Linked DNA regions of Thiocapsa rosea. The protein of the gene in region 2 interacts with the protein of the main gene of each other region in a pairwise test. Links are inferred from orthologs where the notes say so. Each region holds a gene or a part of one and is shown on either strand. Other genes may lie near its edges. The genes, in order: mrdA and BDD21_RS21050.

Region 1 (14,922 bases), 3.3 Mb from region 2 along the record:
CCCCATCGTGCGAGCCCAGCCTGTCGCAGCCCCGGCCCGCGGCCCCGTCGTCCGGCCGTCTACACGATTTCCGGCAGTTGACCGCTTCGTGCCGTATGCAAGGGTTTGATGCGGTTGATGATCTTGGTCATCTGAAGCCTCACCTGCCGGGTGATGACCGCTACGGTCCCTGGAGCACGCCTCGCGCGGCGCTCGACTGCGTTGCAACTCGTTGACGTAGAAGTACTAAGCGCCGCCTCGTTGCGCCTCGCCGGGCACCGCGCGGGACGCACTCCAGGGCCGTTCAACTGCCGGATCTAGGTTAAAAGGGTTAAGGTACTCATGATTTCTGTCCAATCCGACTGGTCCCCGCGGACGGACGACGTTCCTGCCGTACCCGGCCACACGGGATGCGGTCGAGGTCCGCTCTCGACGCAGTCCGAACAGGCGTTTAGTCCTCCCAGCGCCCATGACCGGGAATGGAGACCTGTTTTTCGTTGTAGATGCCCTCGGCGGCGCCGCGGTGGCAACTGTTGCATTGGCTGAAGCTGCCGACCTTCGGGTTGCCCGTCACCAGACGGGCCGGGATCTCGTCATGCTCATGCATGAAGTAACGGGTCTCGGTGATCCGCGGTAGCGACGTCCCATCGGCCTGCACCGATTGATTCGCGCTGACGGCAAAGGCCCGCGAGCGCGAACGCTCGGCTTGGTCGGCCGAGTTGTTGAGCAGGAACGCGGTGATATCGGTGCGGACCTCGTCGGTCAGCGAGGCGTCGTCGCCATAGTGGTTGCTCAACCCGGCGGGACTCATGATCTGCGTCCAGGCATCGCCGGGCAGCAGACCCGGCTGATAGGCCATGTGGCAGGAGCCGCACTCCTCGCTGTAGGTCGCATTCACGACCGGGGCGACATCCGGGCGCGACTTCACCCAACCCCCGCCTTTCTCGCGTTTCTCGTGATCGTCGTCGTCGGAATCGCCGAGGGCCAGGCCGACTGCGCCCAATGAAAGGAAGGCGATGGCCAGCATGGCGATCGTTTTTGTCGATGTCTGCATGGGAGTCAGCTCCTGATTACTGGGTTTCGATATAGCTGATGAAGTCGCTCTTCTCCTCGGGGGTGCATTCGCGCCCGAGGGTCCAACGACAATTGCGCAGCAGCCATTTCTCGACCTTGGCCTGATCCGTCAGACGCTGCGGATTGACCGAGGGCGCCAAGGGCTCGATGGTCTTGTTGGTGACCGCGTGTCGGCCGGGCTTGGTCAGGTCACGGTTGTGGCAGGTCACGCAGCTGCGCGCGGGCGAGCCGTCGGTTTGCGGGTATTCCTTTGTCCAACCCGTGGCGCCCGCCGTCGCGTCGCCGGCCAAGGACGCGATCGGAAGGGCCATCGCGCCGGACACGATGATCAGAATGGCGAGAATCGGTTTCATGTCGCGTTTCATTGAATTTCCTTCCGCTTCAGTCCGGTGATCATGCCGCCGATCAGGTTTTCCCGATGGGACAGGCTGGAGAAGATGACGCCGGCCACGTGGGCGACGATGAGGACGAGCGTGAGATTGGCCATGACCTCGTGGACCTCCTCGAAGAAGTGGCCCCAAGACCCCGGCAGAGCGCTCATCATCGGTGCCAACGGACCGGAGAGTTCTTCCGCGCCGTAGACCGCCAGACCGCTCAGTCCGGTCAAGACGACCGCGACCATCAGGGCGATCACCATGGCGCCCCCGGCCGGGTTGTGGCCGAGATAGCGTGGTGCGCGCAGCCGCAGGGCGTCCCGGACATAGGCCAGGACGTCGCTCGGCTTGCGCACGAAATCGCTGAAACGCGCGTGGCGGGTGCCGATCAGGCCCCAGACCAGGCGCACGGCGATCAGGGCCAAGACCAAGTAGCCGGCCCAGACATGCACGCCGAGGAGGTCGTCCTCGACGATGAAGGCGGTGGCGAATCCGCCGGCCAGCGCCCAGTGGAAGATTCGGACGAGAGGATCCCAGACGCGGACGCGTTCCGGGCTTTCGTGTTGGGTGATCGCCGGTGCGATCATGGCTTCGTTGGTCATCTCATTGCTCTCCTGATCTCTGCGTTGACAAGGGTTCGGCCGCGATCGGTCGTGGCCCGGGTGCAGATTACGAGGGAGAGCCTGACGAAACCCTGTGAGGCATTGTCAGCGAACGGTCAGCTTGGTTCGGTCCATAATGCATCCCATGAACACACTGCGCTTGCGTCGCCGACTCTTGGCCGCCGTCATGGTCTCGACCATGGCGCCTGCAATGTCCCTCGCGGGCCACCGTGGAAGCGAGGGCGCCGATCGTCATGATCACGACCGCGCCAGACAGGCGCTGCAGCAGGGCGAGGTTCGATCGATCGCCGAGATCCTGAAGCGAGTCGAGGCGCAGGTGCCGGGCGAGGTCATCGAGGTGGAGCTCGAGCGCAAGCGACGCTCCGGAGAAACGCGCTGGGTCTATGAGATCAAGCTCATCGCCCCGGACGGGCGACTGCTGGAGGTGTTGGTCGACGCGCCGACGGCGGAAATCCTTGTGGTGGAGGAGGACTGATGCGCCTGCTTCTGGTCGAGGACGACACGCGTCTTGCCGAGGGCCTGATCGCCGCACTGACGGGTGCGGGTTTTGTCGTCGAGCACGAGACCGACGGCGAGGTTGCCTGGTTCAAGGGCGATACCGAGGGCTACTCGGCCGTGATCCTGGACCTTGGACTGCCGAGCATGGACGGGCTCTCGATCCTGCGCAAATGGCGGGCGAACGGGCAGCGTTTTCCGGTACTCATCCTGACCGCGCGAGGCGATTGGCATGAGCGGGTCGAGGGTATCGACGCCGGTGCCGACGACTATCTGCCCAAGCCTTTCCGGATGGAGGAGCTGCTGGCGCGTCTGCGCGCCCTGGTGCGCCGGTCCGCCGGTCAGGTCAGCGCGGTGCTCGTCAACGGCCCGCTCGTTTTGGACACTCGGCGGATGGCCGTGACGGTCGAGGGTGTCCCGATTCATCTCTCCCCGCAGGAATACCGTCTCGTCAGTTATCTGATGCAGCATGCCGGCCGCGTCGTCTCCCAGCTCGAGCTCACCGAGCAGCTCTATGCCCAGGACTTCGAGCGCGAGTCCAACGCCGTCGAGGTTTTGGTCGGACGCGTGCGTCGCAAGCTCGGGGTCGATTTGATTCAGACGCGGCGTGGGTTCGGGTATTTGGTCGAGGATGCGTATTGAACCGCGTCCGGCCCCGCCGCTCTCTACGCGCCCGCCTCTGGATCGGAGCCGCACTTTCCATCACGCTGGCCCTGGCGGTGGCCGGTCTCGGTCTGCTGACCCTCTTCGAGCGCCATGTCGAGCGGCGTATCGGCGAGGAGCTGCGCGCGCAGCTCAACCAGCTTGCTGCGGCGATGACCATCACGCCGGAGGGGGAGGTTCAGCTCGCGCGTGAGCCGGCCGACCCGCGTTTCGCTCAGCCCTTGAGCGGGCTCTATTGGCAGATCGACGGCCCGGCGCGGCCGGGGTTGCTGCGCTCGCGCTCGCTCTGGGATCATCTGGTCGAGTTGACCGACGACGACCTGGATCCGGGCACCGTCCACGCCCACGAGGTCATGGGTCCGGACGCGCAGCGCTTGTTGGTGCGCGAGCGTCGGATTCGCCTGCAGGCGGCCGGCGGGCTGATGCCCTTGCGCCTCATGGTCGGGGTCGATCGGGCGGAGTTAATCGCGGCGCGGGATGCCTTCGCGGCCGACATGCTTCCCTATCTTGCCCTCATTGCACTGGTCTTGGCGCTGGCGACCTTCGTTCAGATCCAGACCGGTCTTGCGCCGCTCGACGCGGTGCGACGCGGTCTCGGCGAGATTCGCACCGGCCGGGCGCGGCGGCTCGCCGAGGGCTACCCGGACGAGGTCATGCCGCTGGTCGGCGAGGTCAACGGGCTCCTCGAGGCCCGAGAGCAAGCGATCGAGCGCGCGCGGGCCTGGACCGCAGACCTCGCTCACGGACTCAAAACCCCGCTGAGCGCGCTGGTGGCCGATGCACAGCGCCTACGCGAGCAGGGCAATGCGCCGCTGGCCGATGATCTGGAACACTTGGCGATGGGGATGCGACGGCGGGTCGAGCGCGAGCTGGTGCGTGCCCGGTTGCGCTCCGGGGCCGACATCCATCAGGCCGGCGCCGATGTGGTCGAGACCCTTCACCGACTGCTGCGCACGCTGCAACGCACCCCGGAGGGCGCGCGCCTCGACTGGCAGCTGGTCGCACCCGCGCAGGCCCGGGCCGCGGTCATCGGCGACGATGTGCTGGAGCTGCTGGGAAACCTGCTCGAGAATGCAGCCAAATGGGCGCGGACCGAGGTGGATATCCGGGTGAGCGTCGGCGATCGCATCGAGATCGATATCGAAGACGATGGTCCCGGTGTCCCGGCGGAGCAGACACCGCGGCTCGGCGAGCGTGGTTTGCGTCTCGACGAGCGCAGAGAAGGCAACGGCCTCGGACTCGCGATCGTGCGGGATGTCGTCGACGCCTACGGCGGGGTGCTCGACTTCGCGCGCGCGCGCACAGGAGGACTCTCTGTCCGGGTCCAGCTGCCGCGGGATCAGTCCGAATCATTCTCAGCGGATTCATGAGCGTCCGCAGCGCTTGGGTCAGCGGCCGTCCCGCTGGATGTCGCTTTCGAGCGGTTTTCCCGGATCTCTTCGCTGAGCTGATAGACGGCCATCGCGTAGAGGTTGCTGTGGTTGTACCGGGTGATGGCGTAGAAGTTGCTGAGCCCCACCCAGTATTCGTCTTCGACCCCGTCGAGCCGGATCAGGCTCGCGGGGACGTCGGCCGACAGGGTCTCGTCCCACGCGACCCCCGCGGCGCGTAGGTCGCCCGCGGTCGTGTCGGGCAGGGCGGGGCTCTTCTCGACCACCGTGATCCCGGCGGGGACGCCGGAGCGCAGCTCCGCCGCAAAGGCGACCGGCTCGCCGGGGCGCCATCCGTGCTGTTTGAAATAATTGGCGACGCTCCCGACGACGTCCGCGTTGCTGCCCCACAGGTCGCGCCGACCGTCTCCGTCGAAGTCGATCGCATAGTTGCGATAGCTCGAGGAGATGAACTGTGGCTTGCCCATCGCCCCCGCATAGGAGCCGACGGCCCCGAGCGGATCGAGCTGCTCTTCGCGACTGAGCACGAGAAACGCCTCCAGCTCCCGGCGGAAGAAGGTCGCCCGCCGTGGATAGGAGAACCCGAGCGTGGTCAGCGCATCGATCACCCGATGCTTGCCCACATTGGCCCCGTAGTTGGTCTCCACCCCGATGATGGCGACGATGATTTGCGGGGCGACGCCGTAGTCGGCCTCGACGCGCGCAAGCAGATCGGCGTTCTCGCTCCAAAAGGTCACACCGCCGGCGATCCGCGCGGGCGTGACGAACAGCGCCCGATAGTCGCGCCAGGGTTTGGCCTCGTAGGGCCGATTCATGGCGTCGACGATGGCCTGACTGTAGCGGGCATTCGCCAGCACGCCTTCGAGATCTGCCGAATCGAACCCGTGGCGCTCGACCATCTCGCGCGCGAACACATCGGCCTCAGCGGCATAGCTGGCCGGCTCGGCGTGCAGCTGCGACGCGACGAGCGCCAAGCATCCTGCGACGAGGCATCTTGCGAAACACAACTGACGGGCGACGGGCATGGAAGGCACCTCGTTGAATGGTGTTGACGTCGGACGCGACACGTCGCGCGAAGCGCTCCCGCCGGGGCTGCGCTCATCGACGCGTCGCATGGGTCGGGCCGCTGCCGAGACTCTCCGTACCATCGCAGGCGTCACCCGCGAGAGCGTATACGATGGGTGTGTATCCCCATGATGATGCCGAATCCAACCATCAGGGTCACCATCGAGGTGCCGCCGTAGCTGATCAAGGGCAGCGGAACACCGACAACCGGCAGCAAGCCGGTGACCATCCCGGTGTTGACGAAGACGTAGACGAAAAACACCAGGGTCAGAGCACCGGCCAAGAGACGCCCGAAGCGGTCTTGCGCCCGTGCGGCGATGACCAGACCGCGCAGGATGATGAAGAGATAAAGGGCGAGCAGGGCCAGGATCCCGGTAAACCCGAACTCCTCGCCGATGACCGCAAAGATGAAGTCGGTATTGCGCTCGGGCAGGAACTCCAGATGCGACTGGGTGCCGTTCAGCCAGCCCTTGCCGTCGATCCCGCCCGAGCCGATCGCAATCTTGGACTGGATGATGTGATAGCCGGACCCGAGGGGGTCGGACTCCGGATTCAGGAAGGTCAGCACGCGATCGCGTTGATAGTCGTGCAGACCGATCCAAACGAGCGGCGTCACGGCGGCGGCGACGGCCGCGAGCGCGAGGATCATGCCCCACCCCATGCCGGCCATGAAGAGCGCCACCACGCCCGCACTGGCGACCAACAGCGCGGTTCCCAGATCCGGTTGCTTGGCGATCAGCACGACCGGGATCAGGGTCAGCACGGCCGAGAGGACCACCCACACGAGCTTCGGCGGCAAGGCACGGGCGCTGAGCAGCCAGGCGAGCATCATGGGCACCGCGAGCTTCAGAAGCTCCGAGGGCTGAAAGCGCACGAAGCCGAAATCCAGCCAGCGCTGCGCCCCCTTGCCGATATCCCCGAACAGAAGCACCGCAATCAGCATCGCCACCCCGACCCCGTAGAGCAGCGGCGACCAGCTGCGCAGCCGCGCCGGGGGGATCTGTGCGACCGCGATCATCAGGGCGAAGGCAACCCCCAGCCGAATCAACTGCCGCTCGACCGCGACGGGATCCTGATCGCTCGCGCTGAAGAGCACCATCAGGCCGAAACCGCACAGCGCCAGCAGGGCCACCAGCAGGGGGGCATCCAGATGAATCCGTTGCCACAGACCGCGATGTCCCCGATACAACGCGTCATCCGGAAAATAGCTGCTCGATCTAATCGCCACGCTCGCCTCCGACATCGGTCAAGACGGTCGCGCCGCCCAGGTAGGCATCCATGATGCGACGGGCGACGGGCGCCGCGGTGGCGCCGCCCCCGCCGCCGTGCTCGACGATGACCGCGATGGCGATACGCGGATCTTCCACCGGCGCGAAGGCGACGAACAAGGCGTGGTCATGCAGGTGCTTGGGGAGTGTCGCGGCATTGTAGCGTTGGTTCTGGCCGAGGCTGAAGACCTGGGAGGTCCCGGTTTTGCCGGCGATGCGGTACTCGGTGCTGCGGATGCGCCGGGCGGTGCCGGATTCCACGACCTTGGCCATGGCGTTGACGATCTGGTCCCATTGCTGTTTCTCGCCGAGCTCGATGGTATGCGAGAGCATCGGCAGCTGCTCGGCCGCGGGCGCACCGGGAGCCTGTGCCGCCCGCGCCACCTGCGGACGAATCACCTTGCCGTGATTGGCGACCGCGGCCGTGGCGACCGCCAGTTGCAAGGGTGTCGCCAGGAAGGACCCCTGACCGATGCCCACGATCAGGGTCTCGCCCGGAAACCATGCCTGCTTGCGAACCCGTTGCTTCCATTCGCGCGACGGCATGAGTCCGCCCAGCTCGCCGGCGACATCGATCCCGGTCAAGGACCCGAAGCCGAAGTCCGAGAGAAACCCCGAGAGTCGGTCGATCCCCATCCGGTTGGCCAGATCGTAGAAATAGACGTCGCACGACTGCACCAGCGCCTGCTCGAGGTTCACGGCGCCGTGACCGCCGCGGCGCCAGCAGCGAAACCGATGCGAGTGTCCGGGCAGACTGAATGCGCCCGAGCAATAGGTCGCGCGTCGCGAGGTCGTCACCCCCGCGGCAAGGCCGGCGAGGGCGACAAATTGTTTGATGGTCGAGCCCGGCGGATACTGTCCGCGCACCGCTCGGTTGAACAAGGGCTTGTCCGGCGAGCTCAACAGGGCCTGATAATCGGTTTGACTGATCCCTTCCACGAACAGATTGGGGTCGAAGCTCGGGTTGCTCACGAGGGCCAGGACGCCGCCGTTGCGTGGATCGATGGCAACCACGGCCCCGCGCTCCTCGCCGAGCGCCTCTTTCGCCACCTGCTGCAGGCCGATGTCCAGATACAGATGCAGATCCTTGCCGGAGACCGGCGGGCGGCTCTCGAGGGTCCGGATCACCCGGCCGCGGGCGTTGACCTCCACCTGCTGGTAGCCGACCTGCCCGTGCAGTAGCGCCTCGTGAGCCTTCTCCAAGCCGCTCTTGCCGATGAACTGGCTCCCCGCATAGTTACTCTTGTCGATGCGGGCGAGCTCCTGCTCGTTGATCCGTCCGACATAGCCGAGCACATGAGCCGTGTGCTCGCCGAGCGGATAGGTGCGCACCAGCTCGGCGCGGATGTCCACGCCGGGAAAGCGGTGCCCGTCGACCGCGAACCGCGCGACCTCCGCCTGGGTCAGATTGAGCCTGATCGGCACGCCCTGGAAGCGCATGCGTTGACGCTTCTGACGCTCGAAGCGGTTGCGATCCTGTGGCTCGATCCGGATCAACCGGGAGAGTCCCTCGATCGTGGCCTCCAGGTCGCCGACCTTCTCGATCGTGATGTCCAACGAGAAGGACGGGTGGTTGTCGGCGAGCAGCACGCCGTTGGCGTCGTAGATGAGTCCGCGTGCCGGCGGCAACGGCTGGACCTTGACCCGATTGTCGCGGGACAGGACGGTGAAATGGTCGTGTTGATCGACCTGCAGATGGACCAGACGCACCACGACGAGCGACAAGGCGGCGATCGCGAGCAATCCGGCGATGAGCGCTCGGATCGAGACGAGGCGGGCCTCGCGTTTGCGGTCTTCCAGATTCGCTTCGAGCATTAAACCGCGCTCGGAGTGACGGTCGAGGTCGGTGGGCGGATCTTGCCTTTGCGGGTCCCATCAGCCTTGGAGTCGGCGCGGTTTAAGGATGTCAAATTCAAAATCATATATTTTTTAATATTTTAAACCGCGCCGACTCCAGAGGTCGACAAGTCCGGCGGGGCCGATCCCATCCAAGAACCTCGCGTACCGCGCCGGGCGCGGTTTAGACCAAACCGACACGGCGTCCGAGATCGCTTAGGATCACGAAGAGCCAGGGCCAGAGCAGCAGACCCAGCAGGGTCGACACCCAGTAGACCAGGGAGGGTATCGGCTGGCCGGTTGCCGCCACGACCCACAGGTTGAGCAGCCGCTCGACCAGCAACAGGACCCACACGAAGAGCGACTGTTGCCACAAGGGGAAAAGTCGGATCCGTTGATGCAGCTCGACCGCGGCATAGGCGACGAGCGAGAGCCCCAGCGCATGCTGCCCGAACAAAGATCCCGAGGCGACATCCAAGGCCAAACCCGCGGCGAAGGCCGAAAAGACCCCGAAGCGCTCGGGCACGGTCAGGCACCAATAGAGCGTCACGAGCGCGACCCAGGGTGGCCTGAAGGCATCGATCCCGGCCGGCATGGGCAGGATGGAAAGGAACAGGGCGACCAGCACACTGGCGAGGATCAGCCAGCCGCCGCGCGGCGGAGCGTCGGTCATCGTACGGCGCCTTTGCGCGTCTCGGCACTCGTTTCGGCGCCCGGCTCGGCGTCGGTGAGGGCTTGCTGGCGCATCTGCGGATCGAGGGTCCAGACCAACAGGACCTCGCGGCTGCGGTCAAGCCGGGCGGTTGGCTCGGCCAGCACGGTGGTAAAGGGATTATCCGGATCCTGACGCACCGTCGTGACCCGCGCCACCGGGTAGCCCGGCGGAAAGCGCTCGCCCATCCCCGATGTGACCAGCAGATCGCCCTCGCGGATATCGGCATTCTTGGGGATGTAAAGCAGCTCCAGCTCCTGTCCCACGCCTGACCCGGCGGCGATGCTGCGCAGACCGTTGCGATTGACCTCCACCGGGAGTGAATGATCCGAGTCGGTGATCAGCAGCACAATAGACGAGAAGGGATTGGTGCGGATCACCTGTCCCATCACGGCATTGGCATCCAACACCGGCTGCCCCACGAAGACGCCCGAGCTTGTCCCTTTGTTCACCATCACCAGCTGCCGCGAGGGCGTGAGATCCACCGCGAGGATCTCCGCGATGAGCACCCGCTCGCCGATGTTGAACGACGAGCCTAGCAGGTCGCGCAATCGCATGTTCTCGGCCTCGAGCGACTCGAACTGCTGCAGGCGAGCCTTCAGCAGCAGGTTTTCGCGATTCAGTGCGGCATTCAGGGTCCGCAGCTGTGCTGCGTCCGTGAGCTGCTCCTGCGTGGAGCGGATGAGTGCGGACGGCACGTTCACGGCCAAATGCAGCGGATGGGCCAAAACGGACAATAGCGAGCGCACGCGGTCGAGATGGTCGAACCGGTGGTCGGCGATGATTAGGCCCAGCGCGCATACCACAGCCAGGGTGACCCGGAGGGCGGGCGACGGACCGCGAATGAACAGCGGTTTGATGGGATCACTCGGTCGTAAAGAGATCGATTCCTCGTGCGTCGATCATCTCGAGCGCCTTGCCGCCGCCGCGCGCGACACAGGTCAAGGGATCTTCGGCCACGACCACCGGCAGCCCCGTCTCTTCCTCGATCAGACGGTCGAAATCGCGCAGCAGTGAGCCGCCGCCGGTCAACACGATGCCGCGCTCGGCCACGTCCGAGCCGAGCTCGGGCGGGGTCTGCTCCAAGGCCATCTTCACCGAGCCGACGATCGCCGCAAGCGGTTCCTGCAGGGCTTCGAGGATCTCGTTGCTGTTGAGCGTAAAGCTGCGCGGGATACCTTCTGCGAGATTGCGCCCGCGCACCTCGATCTCCAGCACCTCGTTGCCCGGAAAGGCCGAGCCGATGCTGTGCTTGATCCGCTCGGCCGTGGCCTCGCCGATGAGGGTGCCGTAGTTGCGCCGGACGTAATTGATGATCGCGTCGTCGAAGGTGTCGCCGCCGACCCGGATCGATGCCGAATAGACGATGCCGTTGAGCGAGATGATGGCCACCTCGGAGGTGCCCCCGCCGATGTCGATCACCATGCAGCCACGCGGCTCGTGGACCGCGAGTCCGGCACCGATCGCCGCCGACATGGGCTCTTCGATCAAAAAGACCTCGCGCGCCCCGGCCCCGGCCGCCGACTCCTTGATGGCGCGACGCTCGACCTGGGTCGAGCCGCAGGGCACGCAGATGAGCACGCGCGGGCTGGGGCGAATCATGCGCGACGCATGCACCTTATGAATAAAGTACTGGAGCATCTTCTCGGTGATCGTGAAATCCGCGATCACACCGTCCTTGAGCGGGCGAATCGCCGTGATGCTTTGCGGCGTACGACCGAGCATCAGCTTGGCCTCTTCGCCCACGGCGACGACCGTCTTGCCTCCGCCTTTGCGCTCGTGACGGATCGCGACCACCGACGGCTCGTTGAGGACGATCCCCTGGTCACGCGCAAAGATGAGCGTGTTGGCCGTACCCAAATCGATCGAGAGATCGTTCGAGAAGATTCCACGAAGACTTCTGAAGAACATCAGGTGCGTACCTTGCGGGAGAAAGAGGAGATCGCCGGCTCTCCCGCGGGCATCCTGGATCAGGATCCTCCGGGAAATCCATCGGAAAACGGCGAGCTAATCTAACAACGCAAGGGAGGATCGGCAAGGCGGGTGTTCACGACAAGACCGAAGCGCTCGGATCGGCGGCCGGCCCCGTTCGGATTGCCGGCGAACGCTGATGGTGCAGCACGGCAGATGTTTCGAGACCGCTTGTTGTCGTTGTCGTAATCGTGGTCGTATCGATGGTCGATTACGACAACGACAACGACAACGACAACGAAAATAATTTCGGACGGTCTCGGATTCTCCGCGCCGCTCCGCTAGCTTTTCGGCGGGACGTAACCCTCGGGCATCTCCGCGCCTTCGCCGAAGAAATATTTATCCATCTGCTCTTCGAGAAATTTGCGTGACTTGGGATCCATCGGACTCAGGCGATTCTCGTTGATCAGCATGGTCTGGTGGCGCAGCCAGTCCTGCCAGGCCTGCTTGGACACATTGGCGTGGATGCGCTTGCCGAGTTCGCCCGGATAGGGCGCCCGATCCAGGCCCTCGGCCTCGCGGCCGAGCTTGACGCAGTGAACCATGTGAGTCATGAGACGTCTCCGTGTGGTTGCGCACGAACGGGCGGTTGCGCTCGGCCGGCTAGAAAGTGGTCCAGGATGCCTTTCACCGGCGCGGGCGTACCGAGAGAAGCGAGATCGGCACGGTTCAGCCAGCGCCGATCGGCGTCGTCGGCAACGCGAGCGGGTGTCGCGTCGAGCTGCACGAGTGCGATCCGGATATCCAGATTGAAGTGGGAGAAGGTGTGACGGCGTGCCCCGATCATTTCAACCCGCGCGGGCGCAACACCGAGGCGAGCGAGACACCAGTCGCGCGGATCGGCGTCCGGCGCAATCTCGGGCAGACTCCAAAGTCCGCCCCAGATCCCGCTCTTGGGCCGACGCTCCAGCAGGATCTCCCCGGCCGGATCGACGAGGATCAGCATCAGGGTTTCGCGCTCCGGCGGGTTGCGGCGCGGGCGGGGTGTCGGGAGCTCGGTCTGACGGCCCGAGCGGCGCGCAACACACCGCTCCGAGACCGGACAGCGCTCGCAGGCCGGGGCGCGACGGGTGCAGAGCGTGGCGCCCAGATCCATCATGCCCTGGTTGTAGGCGCCGACCCGGTTCGCCGGCGTCAGCCGCTCGGCCAGTGTCCAGAGCCGATCGAGGACAGCACCTTGGCCGGGCCAACCCTCGACGCCGAAGGCACGCGCGAGCACCCGCTTCACGTTGCCGTCGAGGATCGGATGGGGCTGGTCCAAGGCGAGCGAGAGCACCGCACCGGCCGTGGAGCGGCCGATGCCGGGGAGCGCGAGCAAGGGCTCGATCGTTGCGGGGAAGACGCCGCCGTGCAGATCGCGAATCAGACCGGCGGCACGATGGAGATTGCGGGCGCGGGCGTAGTAGCCGAGCCCGGACCAGAGGGCCATCAGGCGATCCTCCGGCGCCTCGGCAAGGTCCGCCACCGTCGGAAACTGCGCGACGAAACGCTCGAAATAGGGGATCACGACCGCGACCTGCGTCTGCTGGAGCATGATCTCCGAGACCCAGACCCGGTAAGGCGTCGGGTCGCGCTGCCAGGGCAGGTCCTTGCGCCCGTGCCGATCGAACCAGCCGAGCACGGCCTCGCTGAACCACACCGAGGGGCCTGCGCTCATCGCCTCTCCCCATCCTCGGTGCGAGGAGACGGGGCTGTCGCCTTCACGATCCAGCCTCTTCGCGCGCCTGTCCGCAGTTCCAGCAGACATCGAAATCGCCGTCCACGGACTCTTCGCAACCGCTGCAATACCAGGTTGCGGTGCTGCTCGGACGCCGCGCATCGGCCTGAAATCGGCTGAGCAGCTCGCGGCCGCGTTCGAGGTCGTCGTCCTCCACGAGCCAGAGCGTAGGACCGATGTCGGCAGGCAAGCCACCCGCGGCACCCGCGAGATAGTCGCCCAAGATGACGGCTTCGACGAGATGCCGATCCAAAAAGTCCAACAGGAGTTGGGCCTCGATGCGATCTCGGGCCTGATAGAGTCGTTGCATGGGGCTACGGGACCGGCATGATCGCCGCGGAAGCGGGGTGCAGAGCGGGGGAAGATGGAGCGGGTGATGGGAATCGAACCCACGCTATCAGCTTGGGAAGCTGAAGTTCTACCATTGAACTACACCCGCTTTGATGGGTTAGTGTAGGCGCTGCACGCCGCGCAATCAAGAAGGGCCGTGGATGCGCCGAACGCCGAGCTCACTCGTAAAGTGAGCATCTCACTCTGGACGCGGTTTAGATCAGGCATCCATCCCGTACATCCCCTCGATCTCGTCGCGATAGCGTGTGACCACCATGGCGCGCTTCACCTTCATGGTCGGCGTCAGCAGGCCGTTGTCGATGGACCAGGGCTCAAGCGTCAGGGTCACGCGCCGGATCTTGGCATACCCCGGAAAATCGTGTAGCGCCGAGCGTATCCGCTGGAGGATCAGCTTGTTGAGCCGAGCGTCGCGCAGGCTTTCCGAGCGCTCGGGATCCAGGCCATGCTCGCGCGCGAGTCCGGGCCAGAGGTCTGCGTTCAACACCAACAACGCCGTGAGATAGGAGTGCCCCTCGCCGAGTACAACCACCTGCTCGAACAAAGGGTCCATCGCGATCGCCATCTCGAGGTCGGCGGGCGGGACCTTCTCGCCGTTGGACAAGACCAGAATGTCCTTGAGGCGTCCGGTGATGTAGATGTGTCCGTGCTCCAGACGCACCTGATCGCCGGTGTGCAGCCAACCGTCATGCGTCAGCACCCGGGCGGTGGCCGCGTGGTTGTTCCAGTAGCCGAGCATCACGTTCTCGCCCTTCACGAGCAGCTCGTCCTGTGCCCCGATGCGCAACTGAAGCCCACGCAGCGGCACACCCACGCTTTCCGGGATATTGTCGTTGAGCGGATTGAAGCTGATGACGGGACTGGTCTCGGTCAAGCCGTAGCCCTGCAGCAGGGGCAATCCCAGACCGATGAAGGTGTGCGCGACCGGGGCCGGCAGGGGCGCACCGCCACTTACGGCGACACGCAGCGCTCCACCGAGCTTGGCGAGGACTTGATCGGCGACCTTGCGGCGCAGCAACGGCCAGAGCAGCATCAAAGGGTGCCAGCCGCCGCGCCCTTGCGCACGCAGAAAGGTCCGCCACCCCGCGGCGACGGCGAGCCGGAACAGCCAGCGCGCAGGCGCCGGGCGAGCCTCCAACTGGTCCTGGATGCGCTGGTGGACCCGCTCGAAGACCCGCGGGACGGCGATGATGACGGTGGGACGAATACTCTGCATATCCTCGGCGAGCTGCGCGATCGAGCGCGCAAAGGCAACCGTTGCTCCGGCCATCATCGGCAGGTAATAGCCGCCCGTGCGTTCGAGCATGTGGGACAGCGGCAGAAAGGAGAGAAACCGATCTTCCTGATAGCAATCGATCACGGTCAGTGCGCCATGGGCGTTGCCCAGGATGTTGCGGTGGCTGAGC
Region 2 (14,994 bases):
TCGATCACGCGATGGGTCAGCATCACCAGCGGCACATGTGTCTGGCCCTCCTCCGGCTCCTTCTGCTTGATCGCCTCGATACTGATGCCCTGCTCGCCCAGGATGCTCGCGATGCGGGCCATGACGCCGGGCTGATCGAGCGCGGCGAGGCGCAGATAATAGGCGGTCTGCACCGCCTCCATCGGCATCACCGGGGTGTCGGCCAACTCGTCGGGTTGGAAAGCCAGATGCGGCACCCGGTTGTTGGGATCCGTCGTCAGGGCACGCACCACATCCACCAGGTCCGCGACCACTGCCGAGGCGGTCGGCAGAGCGCCCGCCCCGGCGCCGTAATAGAGTGTCGGCCCGACCGCATCGCCCTTGACCAACACGGCGTTCATCACACCGTCGACGTTCGCGATCAGACGGCGCTCCGGGATCAGCGTCGGGTGCACGCGCAGCTCGATCCCGTCTTCGCTGCGACGGGTGATGCCGAGGTGTTTGATGCGATAGCCCAACTCGGCGGCATAGGCGACGTCCAGTGCGCCGACCTTCGAGATGCCCTCGGTGAAACACCGCTCGAACTGAAGCGGAACCCCGAAGGCGAGCGAGCTGAGAATCGTCAGCTTGTGCGCAGCGTCGATGCCCTCGACGTCGAAGGTCGGGTCGGCCTCCGCGTAGCCCAACGCCTGGGCCTCGGCGAGGACATCGGCGAAATCGCGACCTTTGTCGCGCATCTCGGTCAGGATGAAGTTGCCGGTGCCGTTGATGATGCCGGCGATCCACTCGATGTGGTTTGCCGCCAAGCCTTCGCGCAGGGCCTTGATGATGGGAATGCCGCCGGCGACGGCCGCCTCGAAGCCCACCATGACACCGCGCTCGCGCGCCGCGGCGAAGATCTCGTTGCCATGCCGCGCGATCAACGCCTTGTTGGCCGTGACCACGTGCTTGCCGTTCTCGATCGCCTTGAGCACCAGCTCAAGCGCAGGCGAGTACCCGCCAATCAGCTCGACGACGATCCGGACGTCCGGATCCTCGACCACGGCGAAGGCGTCCGAGCCGATCCGCCCGATCGCCTCCAGACCTTGAATGCGCTCCGGATCATAGTCCCGAGCCGCTGCGTGCGAGATCTCGATCCCGCGACCGGCGCGCCGCGCGATCTCCGCGGCGTTGCGCGCCAAGACCGTCACGGTGCCGCCGCCGACCGTACCCAAACCCAGAAGTCCGACCTTAACCGGTTCCATTCATGCACCCCTTGTTCGCAAATCGGTGTTCGCAAATCGGTTCGCCGACGCGTACCTCAACCTGTTCGAAAGCTCAGCTCCCGGCACGCGACTCGCGGCGGAACATCTCTTTGATCCCGCGGATCGCCTGGCGAGTACGGTGCTCGTTCTCGATCAGCCCGAAACGCACGTGGCCGTCGCCGTATTCGCCGAATCCGATCCCGGGCGAGACCGCGACCTTCGCCTCCTGCAGGAGCTTCTTGGAAAACTCGAGCGAGCCGAGTGACCGATAGGGCTCGGGGATCGGCGCCCAGACAAACATCGTCGCCTTCGGCGGCTCGATCGGCCAGCCCGCGGCGTTCAGACCGCCGCATAGAACATCGCGCCGGCTCTCGTAGGTGTCGCTGATCTCGCGCACGCAATCCTGCGGCCCCTCCAGCGCGGCGATGGCCGCGACCTGGATCGGCGTGAAGGTCCCGTAGTCGAGATAGGATTTGATGCGCGCAAGCGCAGCGACCAGCGTGCGGTTGCCGCACATGAAGCCGACGCGCCAGCCCGGCATGTTGTAGCTCTTGGACATCGAGAAGAACTCGACAGCGATATCCTTCGCTCCGGGGATTTGCAGGATCGAGGGGGCACGATAGCCATCGAAGGCGATATCGGCGTAGGCGATATCGTGGACCACCCAGATCCCGTGCTCGGAGGCGATGTCGATGACCTTTTGGAAGAAATCCAACTCGACGCACTGCGTGGTCGGATTTCCCGGAAAATTCAGAACCAGCATCTTGGGTTTCGGCCAAGAGTCCTGGATGGCGCGCTGCAGCTCCTCGAAGAAGTCCACGTCCGGCGTGAGGCGCACATGACGCACGTCCGCACCGGCGATGATGAATCCGTAGGGATGGATCGGGTAGGCCGGATTCGGCACCAGGACCGAATCACCGGCTCCCATCGTGGCGAGCGCCAGATGGGCAAGTCCTTCTTTGGAGCCGATGGTCACGATCGCCTCGCTGTCCGGATCCAGATGGACATCGAAGCGATCGCGATACCAATGACAGATAGCGCGGCGCAGTCGCGGGATCCCGCGCGAGACCGAATAGCGATGCGTGTCCTTGCGGACCGACGCCTCGACCAGCTTATCGACGATGTGCTGCGGGGTCGGCTGGTCGGGATTCCCCATCCCGAAGTCGATGATGTCCTCGCCCCGGGCTCGCGCTTCGGCCTTCAACTCGTTGACGATGTTGAAGACATAGGGCGGCAACCGCTTGATGCGGTGAAATTCGGGCTCGGGGGCGACCACTGGACAACCTCTTGACGCTGGGGGTGGGGAAAACGCTGAAGTCTACAGTCCCGCCCGCCAGATTCAAAGCCGACGCATCAGTACTTCACCGAGCACCCGTAGGGCCGAGTCACCGGGGTGGTCACCGGGTTGCCTGCCGCCAGATCGGCCATGGCGAGACGCACGTAGTTGCTCGCACCCGCGATATCAGCCTGATTGCTCGTCGGCTTATCGTCGATGCCGCCCATGTACACCAGGTTCCCTTCGGAATCGATGACGTACATATGCGGCGTGGTCTTGGCATCGTAAGCGCGACCCATGGCCCCGGAGGTATCGAGCAGGACAGCAGTCGGCGCAGCACCGCGGCTGTCGGTCAGGTCATCGGCCTCCGCCGGGCTCACATGCCCCTGCTTGCCCGAGGCCGAGGAGATCACCGACAGCCAGACATAACCCGCTTCGGTCGCCTCCTTCTGCAGGGCCTGCATGTTGCCCGAGGCGTAGTGTTTGACTACGAACGGGCAATCGTGATTCGTCCACTCCAGGATGACCTTCTTGCCCACAAGACCGCCGAGGGTCCAGGTCTCGCCTGCAGTGTCCACGACGCTGAAATCCGGTGCCGGAGCGTCGATCTTCGGGGCCGCGACAGCGACGCCGAAGCCCAGTGTTGCGGCCAAGGCGACAACGCCTACGACGAGGGTGTTCCGAAAAGCGTGCTTCATGGTTCTCTCCTTCTCTCTGGTGGGTGATCAATCATCCGTCTGCACGGGATCACGCAGACGCGACGCCTCGGGCTCGACTCATCCATCGCGCCCGGACGACCCCGGTGCCGACGTGCGAATCGCGCGCAGCACCATGTCCTCGGTCAAGATCTGCGGAAGGACCTGCGGATCCCCGTCGGCCGGATAGAAGACATAGAGCGGGACGCCGTTGCGCCCGTGATCGGCAAGATAGGCGGTGATCGCAGGGTCGCGGTTGGTCCAATCGCCCTTGAGATACAGCACACCGGCATCCGTGAAGCTGCGCGCGACGTCCGACGCGCTCAAGGCGACGCGCTCGTTCACCAAACAGGTGATGCACCATGCAGCCGTCATGTTGACGAAGACCGGTCGGCGCGCATCAATCGCCGCAGCGAGACGCTCCGGCGAATAGGGCTCGCTCGCGAGACCGCTCGCGGACACCTCGCCCTCCGACAGCGTCGGTGCCGTCAGTCGATCGGTTGCCACCCCAAGATACAAGGCGCAGATCAGCGCCGCCGAGGTCCCGGCGAGACCCCAGCGCCGCCGCACCGAGGGCAGCCCTCGCGTGCGCTCGCGTAACCAGAGCGCGAAGGCCAATAGAACGAGACCGCCCAGTACCAGCGCGACCCCCGCCGATCCCGTCTGCACGCTCAGGACCCAGACCAACCAGGCCGCGGCCGCAAACATCGGAAAGGCGAGCGCCTGCTTGAGGGTCTCCATCCAGGCTCCCGGCTTGGGCAGCAGACGGGCCAACTGCGGGACCAGCGACAACAAAAGGAACGGGAGCGCCAAGCCGAACCCCAGGGTCAGCATGATCGCCAACGCGAGCGGCCAGCTCAAGGTGACGGCATAGCCCAAGGCGGCGCCCATAAAGGGCGCGGTGCAGGGTGCGGCGACCAAGGCCGCCAAGGCGCCGGTGCCGAAGGCACCCGCGGTGCCCGATCCCGTTCGGGCGCCACCCAAGCTCATCAGCCGCGCGCCGAGGGTGACCGCGCCCGAGAGGCTCAGCCCGATCACGAAAAAGACGTAGGCCATGAAGACGACGAAGGGCGGGTACTGGAGCTGAAAACCCCAACCGACGGCGGCACCACCGGCGCGCAGGGCCAACAGGAGGACCGCAAGGCCGGCAAAGAACAGGAGCACCCCCGTCGTATAGGCCACGCCGTGGAGAACCCGCTCGCGTGCCGCCTCCGGACCTTGCCCGGACAGGCCATTGACCAGACTCAATGCCTTCATCGCCAGGATCGGAAAGACGCACGGCATCAGGTTCAGGATCAGGCCGCCGAGCAGGGCGAAGGCGAATGCCAGCGGCAACCCGATCGGTCGATCCCGAGCAACCTCCTCGGGGAGCGGTCCACGCACCGCCGCGACCTCGTAGGAGCGTACCTCTCCGAGCGCGTCCGCAACCACCAGCAACCCATCGGGCGCGGCTTGGTCCGACAAGGCACCGGGCAACAGATCGATCCGCAGGTGGCCGTCGAGCAGTCGCCAGGGCTGCTCCGCGGCGTGCTCGATCAGGCCCCATTCGCCGGCGAAGAACCAGGCCCCGTCGATCTCCTCGGAAAGCTCATCCAACGGGATGACGAGACCAAGCCCCGCGCCCGCGACACCGAGCGCGGCACCTTCGATTCGCCCGTTCGGCAATCCCACGCGGGCGGCGGCAAAGAACTCCGCCTGCGCCGGATCGATCGGACCCGGTCTGGCCCCGGCTCCGGCTCCGGTCGGAAGCGTCAGATCGAAGCGGCCCGACTCCGGGATACAGTGCTCCTCGCACACCAGCCAGTCGGCATCCGCGCGGATACGCACGGGCTCGCCGATCGGCCAATCAGCCGGCACGGAGAGGGCGATCAGGTGAACGACGCGCTCGGAGTACCCGTAATTGGCCAAAGGCCCGACCGGGATCACCTCGGGTCGCGGCCAACTCAACGGACCGGCTTCAACCCCCTCCGGCAGCGTCCATTCAACACGCGGCGGATCGCCCGAGTCGCCCGGATTGCGCCAATAGGTGTGCCAGCCCGGTCGGATCTCGAACACCAGGGCCAGATCGACCGTCTCGCCCGGCGCAATCTCGCTCCGCTCCGCGACCAAGCGGGCCGTCACATTCTCGGTCGTAACGAGGTTTGCCGAGATCGAACCCGGCCAGACGAGTAACAGAACCAGGAGGGCGAGGCCCGTTTGGCAGAGCCGGCGACACACCGAGAGGCGACAAGCGATAGACGACGACGGCTTTGTGGACTTGGCCGTCATCATCGACGACGCCCCGCGCGCCGTTCCAGCTTGAAGGCCGTCATATCGTCGACCATCGCCGCATAGGGGATGCGATCGGCCCCGCCGAAGTGCGCGGACGCGCGTATTGTCAGATCGGCAATATCGGACAGGCGTCCATCTGCATCGGACTCCCCGAGCAGACGCTGCAGGCCGATCAGTCCTCCGGACTGGATCTTGAACGGAGCGGCGAATGGGCATCTCATCGCGGAAAAATCTCCTTTCGGTCGATCTCGGCAAGGCATGGAACCACGGCATCTCCGAGCCGGATGATCCCGCCCGTGATCACCCGTGCGTTCAGGCCGGCGTGACCACGCATGGCGTTGTAGCCTCCGGGACCCAATGCGTCCTCCATGCGCGAGCAGGGCGGGCACGGACCCGTTCCTTCGAGCACCGCCGTCCCGATGCGAAATCGTTGGCCTTTCAGTGCCAGGAGGTTGACACCAAAGATGACCAAATTACGCCGCAGCAATGCGGGGTCGATCGGATTCCGGCGCAAGAGCGCACCCAAGACCGCGAGGTGCTCGGCCTGCAGAAGGGTCACACCGCGCGAACCCGATCGGCCTGCGTAATGATCGCCCTCGAGGCCGCGCCCGGCCAACACCGTCACCTCGGTGCAGTGGATCATCTCCGCCCGTCGTGCCGGCCGTCGGCCGATCCACGCCACCTCGCCCGAATGCGGAAATCGGACGAGCAGATCCGAAAGAGAATCCATGCGATGCGCCTGCGTCTCGAAACGTGTGTGTCCCGCCAAGGTCGGGGCAACGCGCATCAGGACAAGACGCACACCTCGCCGGCGGGATCCATTCGGCCTCGGCGCCGTCCAACCGCGGACAGCATCTGCGCGGGCTGCTAAGGTTCACGTCTGCGCTGTCTTTCGACCCAAATCAACCTCAATCAGACGACACTCGATATGCCCCGAATCTTTCTCCCGATCCGCCTCGCCGCGGCCCTCGTCGCGATCGCCCTCACGCTCGCGGGATGCAGCCGTATCGGCATCGCCTACAACACCGGCGATTTTCTCGTGAAGACCTATGCCAAAGACTACCTGGACCTGGAGCAGGCTCAGCTCAAGCGCTGGGAGCCCCTTCTCGGCGCCGAGCTGACCCGTCATCGCGCCGAGGAGTTGCCCTATCTCGCGGCCTATTTCGATCACATCCTCGCGGCCAGCGAGGCGGGTTTCGACGCGAGCAACATGGCCTGCCTCACCGGCGAATTTCGAGATCTCTACAGGCGCCAGGCGCGTTTCGCCGTGAACCTCGCCGCACCGCTTCTGGCCGAGCTGACCCCTGCACAGATCGAGCGCCTGGACGAGCGCTTCCGCAAAGAAGCGGCCGAGGATCGCGCCGAGATTGCGGAGCGCAGCACCACGCGCGAGAAAGAGAAACGCGCCCGACGCTACGTCAAATCCATCGAGGACTGGACCGGCCGGCTGAATGCGGAGCAACAGGCGATCGTCATGGACGTGACCGGACGCATGCCCGACACCCAGGCAAGCCTGGTCGAGTATCGCACCGCCAAACGAGAGCGCTTGATGGCGCTGATCCGGGGCAAGGCCCCAGAGCCCGAGATCAAGCGCTTCCTCACAGATTGGCTCGTCGACTTCAGCGATCTGCCGCCGGATCTCGAGCAAGGGGGACAAGTCCTGGGCGAGCGGATCGGCGAGCTCTTCGTCAGCCTCGGCAAGACCCTCGACGCCAGCCAACAGGATCGCTTGAACAAGCGTTTACGCAGCCTTCGCGATGATTTCATGAAGCTGCAGAGACAACCGAGGATGGCACAGATGACCTGTTGAACCGGCACTGAACCGCGTCTGGAGCGATGTGCTTGGGTGACATGAACTCCGGCCGTCTCGGATCCAACAACCTCGGCGGTTGACGCGGTTCAAGAATCAAAAGATTCAAAAACCGAAACACGAGGATGGGTAGAGCGCAGCGAAACCCACCCTCCCAAGCTGATCATTCGGTCGGGTGGACGAGCGAGAGCGAAGTCCACCAAAGCCCGCGGCGGCGCTGGTGGACTGCGCTGCGCTTGTCCACCCTACTGCGCTTACCCTACGGCGCGTGCGGAGGCAGTTCGTGAATTTGTATTTCTTTCATCTTCTAAACCGCGTCCAGATCCAACCTCTTGAATTCCAAAACCGTTGAGGTCCACACCAAACATCGAATATGGTTCGGGACGCGGTTTAGGCTTAGAACAGGTCGTCCATCACCCGGGGCGCGGATCGGCGCACGGAGGTATCGGCCGGTCTGGTCGGGCCGGCGATCCTGACCGGCTCGGGGCCGAGCAGGGCCTTGCTGAATTCCTCGTTCACCATCTCGAGAATACCGCTCTTGGCCTTGGTTTCGGTCCCGCGGGTCGGGTCGACACGCACCTGCACCATGCCGGGAGGCGGATCCAGCTTCGCGATCGGGAGATCCTCGAGTGCGGCGCCCATGAAATCGACCCACATCCCGAGCGCCGCCCGGCCGCCCTCCTCGCCTCGGCCGAGCTTCTCGAAGTCGTCGAAGCCCATCCAGGCAACGGTGACGAAGTCGGCTTGATAGCCTGCAAACCAAGAGTCGCGCACGTCGTTCGTCGTGCCCGTCTTGCCGACGATATCCTTGCGATTCATGTTTTTAGCACGTGTTCCCGTGCCCGTCTCGATCACCTCGCGCAGCAACGACGTCATCTGATAGGCGATCCGCGGGTCGATCACCTGCGAGGCCGCAGGACCGGCCTCCAGGCCCTGCACCCGTGCGGACGCATCGCCGTAGCGGTACCAACAGTCCGAGCAGGATCGCGGTGCGCGCGACTCGAACAGGACCTGCCCGTCGCCGCTCTCGATGCGCTGGATGAAATAAGGTGTCACGTGGAAACCGCCGTTGGCGAACACGGCATAGCCTTCGGCGAGTTTCATCGGCGACATCTCGCCGGTCCCCAGCGCCATCGAAAGACCCAAGGGCATGGCATCCAGATCGAATCCGAATGCCCGGATGTAGGTCTGGGCATCCTCCAAACCGACACTCTGCAGCAGATTGATGGCGGCCAGGTTGCGCGAGAGCGCCAAGGCACGCCGCATCCGGATCGGCCCCAACTCCTTGCGATCGGAGTTGCGCGGGTTCCAGTCCTGCCGACCGGTCAGCTGCACCGCCTCGTCCTTGATCAGACTCGCCGGTGTCCAGCCCTCGTGAAGCGCCGCGGCGAAGACGAAGGGCTTAAAGCTCGACCCCGGCTGACGGCGCATGTCGACCGCTCGGTTGAACTTGCTCGCATTGAAGGAATAGCCCCCCACCAAGGCACGCACCGCACCGTCCTGCGGCGCGATCGAGACCAAGGCCCCGGAGACGCCCGGCGTCTGCCCGAGCTCCCAAAGTCCCTCGCCGTCCTGCCCCGTCCCGTCCTGCCTCGTCCCGTCTTGCCCTGCCCCGTCATTCAGGAGTCGAACGAGATCGCCGACCGCGAGGACATCCGTCACCCGTCTCGGCCGGGGGCCGCGCCAATTCGCGTTGCGGAACTCCTGTGCCCAGGCCATCTGTTTGAGGCCCAGCGCGACGCGACGCCCGGACCCGATGTAGATCTCCGCCTCGCCGCTGGAGGCGCGCGTCACCAACCCGGGCGTGAGGTCCGGGATCCGCGTGACGGTCTCGAGATAGGCGTCCATGTCGGCATCCGTCGCGCCGTCGAGGTCGATCTTGGCCTCGGCGCCGCGATAGCCGTGGCGTCGGTCGTAATCGCGCAACGCCCGGCGCACCGCTGCCTGCGCGGCACGCTGCAACCGCGCATCGACCGTGGTCGTCACCCGAAAGCCTTGGCTGAGGGCCTCCTCGCCGTAATGCTGAACAACCGTCTGTCGGGCCATCTCCGCGACGTAACCTGCATCGAGATCCGGCTGGCGGCGATGCAATCGGGCCATATCGGGCGTCAAGACCGCGATCTCGTACTCCTCCCGGTCGATCTGACCGAGCTCGAGCATGCGCGAGAGGATGTAGTCGCGTCGCTCCAGAGCGCGCTCGGGATTGGTGACGGGGTTATTGCTGGACGGCGCCTTCGGGATGCCCGCCAACATGGCCGCCTCGGCAGGGGTGAGCTCGTCAAGCTCTTTGTCGTAATAGAGCGCGGCCGCGGCTGAGATGCCGTAGGCGCGATGGCCGAAAAAGATCTGATTCAGATAGAGATCCAGGATCTGATCCTTCGTCAAGGTCCGCTCGACCTGCAGCGTGAGCAAGACCTCGGCGAGCTTGCGCTGAAAGGTCTTCTCCGAGCTGAGTAGGAAGTTGCGGGTCACCTGCATGGTGATGGTGCTGCCGCCTTGGGCCTTGGTGCCGGTGGAGGCGAAGCTCAGCAAGGCGCGGCCGATGCCGATCGCATCCACCCCGCCGTGCTCGAAGAAGCGCGCATCCTCGGTCGCGAGAAAGGCGTTGACCACGAGCGGCGGGATGTCTTCGTAGGCCACCGGCCGGCGGCGCTCGATGCCGAACTCGGCGATCAGCCCCCCGTCGCTGCTGAAAACCCGCAGCGGCTCTTCGAACTTGACCTGGCGGAGACTCTCCACACTCGGAAGCTCCGGGGCATGGACCGACACGAAGATACCGGCGCCGAGCAGACCCAATGCAAGCAGTTGCAGGGGCGCGCCCAAGACGCCGAGAAATCCGAAAAACCAACCGAAAACGGAGCGGCTGCGCCGTGACGAACGCCGATCGCCGCGATGCTTGTTGCGTGCGACACGCGCCGAGGGCCTTCGGACCGTCGAGCGGTTCCCGGGCTGCACAACACCTCCGCCGGATCCCGGCATCGCGCTATCGGACTTTCGGTTCAAGTGCCCCTCCGCCCGCCTCGCCCGGTCGACGCGGATGTCTCCCGGGCGCTGCAAGTCTCTTCATCATTGTTGTCGAACGCGATTGTATACCGTGCGCCCGTGAGTTTTTCGGAAAGCAGGGTGAGTTCCGCGCGGATCGGGGCCAAGACCCACCGACGAGGCGTAGCCCATCCTCGGCGAGGTGGCGCAACGCAGGCCCGGCGTGCGCGGGGCCTGCGATGCGGCGAAAAACCCACGTGCGCTCGGTATACACTAGGGCTCTCCGAGCCTGCCGCGCTCGACCGGGCGCTGCACCCGATCCGCTCATCAGAGCGTCGTCGGCGAGTCCGATGGCGTCGGGGCATTGGCCTCGATCATCGTTTCGGCCACATCGGCAGTGTTCAGCTCGACGCCCGCGGCTGCCCGGGTACGCCGGATTCATCCGGCTCCCGGGGACGGGCGACTTCAGTCGCCCGAGCGCGCCACCGCGGCGGACTGAAGTCCGCCCCCTGGGTGCCGACTCAAGTCGGCGTACCCTGGGTGCCGACTGAAGTCGGCGTACCTGGGCGTGCGGCCGGAGTTTCGCGTCTGGTTGGGGAACCCGAGAGGGCAAACAGGGGCTGGAGGGCCTCGTTATTTCGACCGGCCACCCAAAACCTAGCAAAAGCGCGTGACACCCGCTCCGCGGTGTCACGCATGCCCCGCGGCGCTCTGCGCCACATTCCGTTTTATGGCCGCAGTGACGAACACGGCAGGAGAGAGTTTGTGAAGCGCGAACCGGATTCGACCCCCCGCGGTGCCCTTTCGGGCCGGGGGCCGACGCGATACTGTCTGCGGAAATCGCACGTCTCATGAGCGTTCGTCGACTCGCCGCGTCCGCGGCTTTTCTGTTGATGGCCGCACTCGAGGGTGTCGCCGCCGACATCTCCGAGCCGACCCTGGTCACCGCGGTCCCCGCGATGCGCGAGATCGCACTCGTGGGATTCACCCGCGCCCTCGCCGAAGCACCCTTAGTCGCGGAAACGGACGGACGGGTCCAAGTGCTCTTCGCCGATGTCGGCGACCGGATCGACGACAGCGGCCGCTTCGCTCAACTGGACACCACGTTCCTGCAGCTCGATCTCGAAGAGATCGCCGTCCAAGAGGAGCGTCTGCGCTCGCAGGTCGACTACGATCAACGCGAGGTCACCCGTTTTCGGGAGCTGGTGCGTCAAAACAGCGCTTCGGCCTCCCAATTGGATACGCTCGAGCAGTCCCTGCGCGACAACAGCCATGCCTCGCGAGCGCTGGACGTCAAACGGCGCATGCTCCAAGAGCGGCTCGTGCGCGCGACCATCTCGGCCCCCGTCGGCTGGTCGGTCACCGCTCGCAATGTCGAGCTCGGACAATGGGTGCGCGGCGGCGAAACGGTCGGACGTGCCGCGGATTTTTCGACCCTCTTAGTCCCCTTTGCGCTGACCCCGGAGCAATTCGTTGCCCTTGAGCAGACGCGCTCGGATCTCGCCCTCGAGGCCATCGATGTCGGCAACACAGCCGATCGTGCCATCCCGGCGCGGATCCACCGCGTCAACCCCGGTTTCGACCCCGAGACCCGCAAGATCGCCGTGGAGCTCGCCCTGACCGATAGGGTCGAACTTGCCCGCGGCGGACTGCGCATGCGTCTGCGCCTGCGCCTGCCCGAGGCCACGGGCGCCGTCAGTCTCCCGCCCTCCGCGATCGACTCCAGCTACGAGGAATCCTGGATCATTCGCGAGAGCGGGGAGCGGGTCTCGGCGCTGCCGCTCGGACCCGACGCGCTGAACCCGGATCTAGTCAGGGTCACGGCCCGGGGGCTGAAGCCCGGCGATCGGGTTCGCATGGTCGGGAGTCGCTGAGCCGTGCGCGCCGTCGTTCGCTTCACCCTACGGCAGCGGGTTCTCTTCAACCTGCTGTTCGTCTTCATGATCGTCGCGGGCGTCTTCGCGCTCGATGCCCTGCCCACCGAGCGTTATCCCGAGGTCAACTTCGGCAAGGTCATCATCACCACGGTCTATCCGGGTGCCTCCCCGCGCGATGTCGAAGCCTTGGTGACACGTGAGATCGAGCTGGCGCTCGACGGGCTGGAGCATGTCGAGTTCATCCGCGCCAACTCGGTTCGCGAGCGCTCGACCCTGGTCGTGAAGTTTCGCGACGATACCGATTACGGCGCGCTCTACGACGAGCTGCGCTTTCGGGTCCTCAGCATCCTCGAACGTTTTCCCGAGGGCGTCGATCCGCCGCGCTTCGACCTGATCCGCACCTCCTTCTGGCTCCCGGTCGTCGCGGTCAACCTGGTAGGCGATCGCTCCAACCGCGCCCTGTCGCTGATCGCCAAAGAGCTGCAGATCCGCATGGCCCAGATCCCCGGGGTCACCGAGGTGAAGCTCGACGGGGAGCAGCGTCGCGAGTTCCACCTCTTTCTCGATCCCTGGAAGCTCAAATCACACGGCGTGAGCCTGGATCAGGTCGCCGCGGCCCTGCAGGACGCCAACGTCACCCTCCCGGCCGGCGACTTCAGCGACGGCACCGGCGAGTACATGGTGCGTGTGGACGAGCGCTTCCGCACGCGTGATCAGGTCGTGTCCACCGTGGTGCGCAGCGACGCCGACGGCTCCTTCGTCACCGTCGACGACCTGATCTCGGACGCCGCCCTCGGCTATCGCACCCCGGGCGTCATCACCTCCGCCGACGGCAAGGACGGTGTCGCCCTGCGTCTGCTCAAGGCCAAGGGCGGCAACGCCATGGAGATCTACGCCGCGGCCGAGGCGATCCTCGAAGAGGTCGCGCCCCTTTTGGAGCAGGAAGGGATCGAGGTCGTCCTCACCCAGGATTCAACGACCTACATCAAGGAGTCGATCCAGACCCTCGGCTGGAACATGATCATCGGGATCCTGCTGGTCAGTTTGATCCTTTGGTACTTCATGGGGATACGCAACGCCGGCCTGGTCACCGTCGGGATTCCCTTCTCCTTCATGGTCACCGCCGTTCTGATGCAGTTGACCGGCAACTCGCTCAACGAGATCACCCTCTTCAGCTTCGTGCTGGTCTCCGGGATCATCGTCGACGACGCCATCGTGGTCGTGGAGAACATCTACCGGCATGTCCAGGACGGCGAACCCATCGAGCAAGCGATCATCGAGGGCACCGCGGAGGTCGCCTGGCCGGTGATCTCCGCGACCGCAACGACCGTTGCGGCCTTCCTGCCGATGCTCATCATGACCGGCTCCACCGGCGAGTTCTTCGCGCTCATCCCCAAGGCCGTAAGCTTCGCCATCGTCGCTTCGCTGTTCGAGTGTTTGTTGATCCTACCCCTGCATTACCTTGATTTCGGACCGCGTCCGAAGGCACATGCAGCCGGTCAAAGCGCGAAACAGATCGAGCGGGAGAACCGCTTGATGCGCCTTCTGCGGCGCATGACCGAGCGCCTGATCGGGGTCACCATGCGCTTTCGGGTGCTGAGCCTCTCCGTGGTGCTCGTAGCCTTCATCACAGCCATCGCCGTCCTCGGCGTCTCGATCGCCGGCATTGCACCCCTGGTGCGGATTCAGTTCTTCCCGGACGACTACACCACCTACTACGCCTTCGTCGAAGGCCCGCCCGAGACACCGATCGCGCAGACCCACGAGCGCGTCAAGGCGATCGCCAGCTTCATCATGGCCGACGGCCCCGGCTACGCACGCTCAGCCGCAGGCTTCGCCGGCTTCACCGTCAGCGAGGACTACGAGGACGAGCCCGGCCGTCATCTGGGCACCGTCATGGTCGCGCTGCCGAGCAAGTCCGATCAAGCCTTCGACGACCCGCTCGCGCATCTCGACCGGATGCGCGAACGCCTGATCGAGCAGTTCGCCGAGCCCGGGGTCAAGATCCGGGTCCGCGCCGAGAAGGACGGCCCGCCGACCGGCAAGGACGTCAACATCCAGATCGCAGGATCGAGCGAAACGTCCGTGCGGGGCCTGAGTGCGGACCTGTTGCAGCGTCTGCGCGATCATCCCGAATTCGGCCCCGATCTGGTCGATCTTCAGGACGATCGCGGCGTCCCCTCGCGTGTCTTTCGGCTTGCCGTCGACGAGTCGCGTGCGCGTGAGCTCGGCCTCACTGCGGGTGATGCGGCACGCATGGCCGCGTCGGTCCTGGACGGGCGCTACATCGGCAAGTACCGTCTGAGCGACGAAGAGGTCGACCTCAAACTCCGCGTCGACCCCGCCTACCTGGATGCACCCGAAGCCGCGCTCGATATCCCGGTCCTCGAGCACCCCTCCGGACCGGTCCTGCTGCGCGACATCGTCCAGCCCATCGCCGAGGTCCAGCCCGGCGAGCTCAAACGCTATCAACGCCAACGCAGCCTCACCGTCACGGCCAATATCCGTTCCGGCGCAGCCATCTCCTCCGCTCAGGTCACCGCCTGGGTGCGTGCTCAGTATCCGGAGCTGCGCGCCCTTTACCCCGGGGCTACACTGGTGTTCGGCGGCGAATTCGAAGAAACACAACGCTCCTTCGACAGTCTCGCGCGCGCCTTCGGCCTCGCCGTCTTGCTGATCTACCTCATCCTCGCAACCCAGTTCAAGTCATACACCCAGCCGCTGATCATCCTCTCAGCGGTCATGTTCTCCATCATCGGAATCGTCTTCGGCAAGGTCGTCACCCAATCGCTCTTCACCATCAACAGCTTCATCGCCATCGTCGGCGTCACCGGCGTGGTCGTCAACGACTCGCTGGTCC

What was found.
Region 1: the proteins of BDD21_RS21050 (region 2) and mrdA interact in binary tests that used the Escherichia coli proteins (3 or more experiments, as listed by UniProt). The link is inferred for Thiocapsa rosea from one-to-one orthologs.

What each region holds. Positions count from the first base shown.
Region 1 is NZ_RBXL01000001.1:1,475,299-1,490,220, reverse strand. Bases 6,315-9,272 are described here. They hold mrdA (penicillin-binding protein 2), read right to left. Parts: upstream 8,748-9,272; coding sequence 6,882-8,747; downstream 6,315-6,881. Other genes in these bases: mreD (rod shape-determining protein MreD), read right to left, coding at 8,953-9,272; rodA (rod shape-determining protein RodA), read right to left, coding at 6,315-6,892. Also shown: BDD21_RS06855 (diheme cytochrome c), read right to left, coding at 431-1,033; BDD21_RS06850 (DUF1924 domain-containing protein), read right to left, coding at 1,050-1,364; BDD21_RS06845 (cytochrome b/b6 domain-containing protein), read right to left, coding at 1,415-2,029; BDD21_RS06840 (PepSY domain-containing protein), read left to right, coding at 2,175-2,525; BDD21_RS06835 (response regulator), read left to right, coding at 2,525-3,187; BDD21_RS06830 (sensor histidine kinase), read left to right, coding at 3,184-4,578; mltB (lytic murein transglycosylase B), read right to left, coding at 4,548-5,624; more of rodA, read right to left, coding at 5,756-6,314; more of mreD, read right to left, coding at 9,273-9,441; rod shape-determining protein MreC, read right to left, coding at 9,438-10,325; BDD21_RS06800 (rod shape-determining protein), read right to left, coding at 10,345-11,391; BDD21_RS06795 (oxidative damage protection protein), read right to left, coding at 11,733-12,005; mutY (A/G-specific adenine glycosylase), read right to left, coding at 12,002-13,108; BDD21_RS06785 (putative signal transducing protein), read right to left, coding at 13,152-13,478; BDD21_RS06775 (AMP-dependent synthetase/ligase), read right to left, coding at 13,719-14,922. UniProt on the Escherichia coli protein: Catalyzes cross-linking of the peptidoglycan cell wall. Responsible for the determination of the rod shape of the cell. Is probably required for lateral peptidoglycan synthesis and maintenance of the correct diameter during lateral and centripetal growth.
Region 2 is NZ_RBXL01000001.1:4,734,590-4,749,583, forward strand. Bases 7,386-10,415 are described here. They hold BDD21_RS21050 (penicillin-binding protein 1A), read right to left. Parts: upstream 10,099-10,415; coding sequence 7,672-10,098; downstream 7,386-7,671. Also shown: BDD21_RS21015 (homoserine dehydrogenase), read right to left, coding at 1-1,223; alaC (alanine transaminase), read right to left, coding at 1,297-2,499; BDD21_RS21025 (thioredoxin family protein), read right to left, coding at 2,577-3,197; BDD21_RS21030 (protein-disulfide reductase DsbD family protein), read right to left, coding at 3,276-5,315; BDD21_RS21035 (hypothetical protein), read right to left, coding at 5,462-5,686; BDD21_RS21040 (MOSC domain-containing protein), read right to left, coding at 5,683-6,195; BDD21_RS21045 (DUF6279 family lipoprotein), read left to right, coding at 6,394-7,275; BDD21_RS21055 (efflux RND transporter periplasmic adaptor subunit), read left to right, coding at 11,109-12,131; BDD21_RS21060 (efflux RND transporter permease subunit), read left to right, coding at 12,135-14,994. UniProt on the Escherichia coli protein: Cell wall formation. Synthesis of cross-linked peptidoglycan from the lipid intermediates.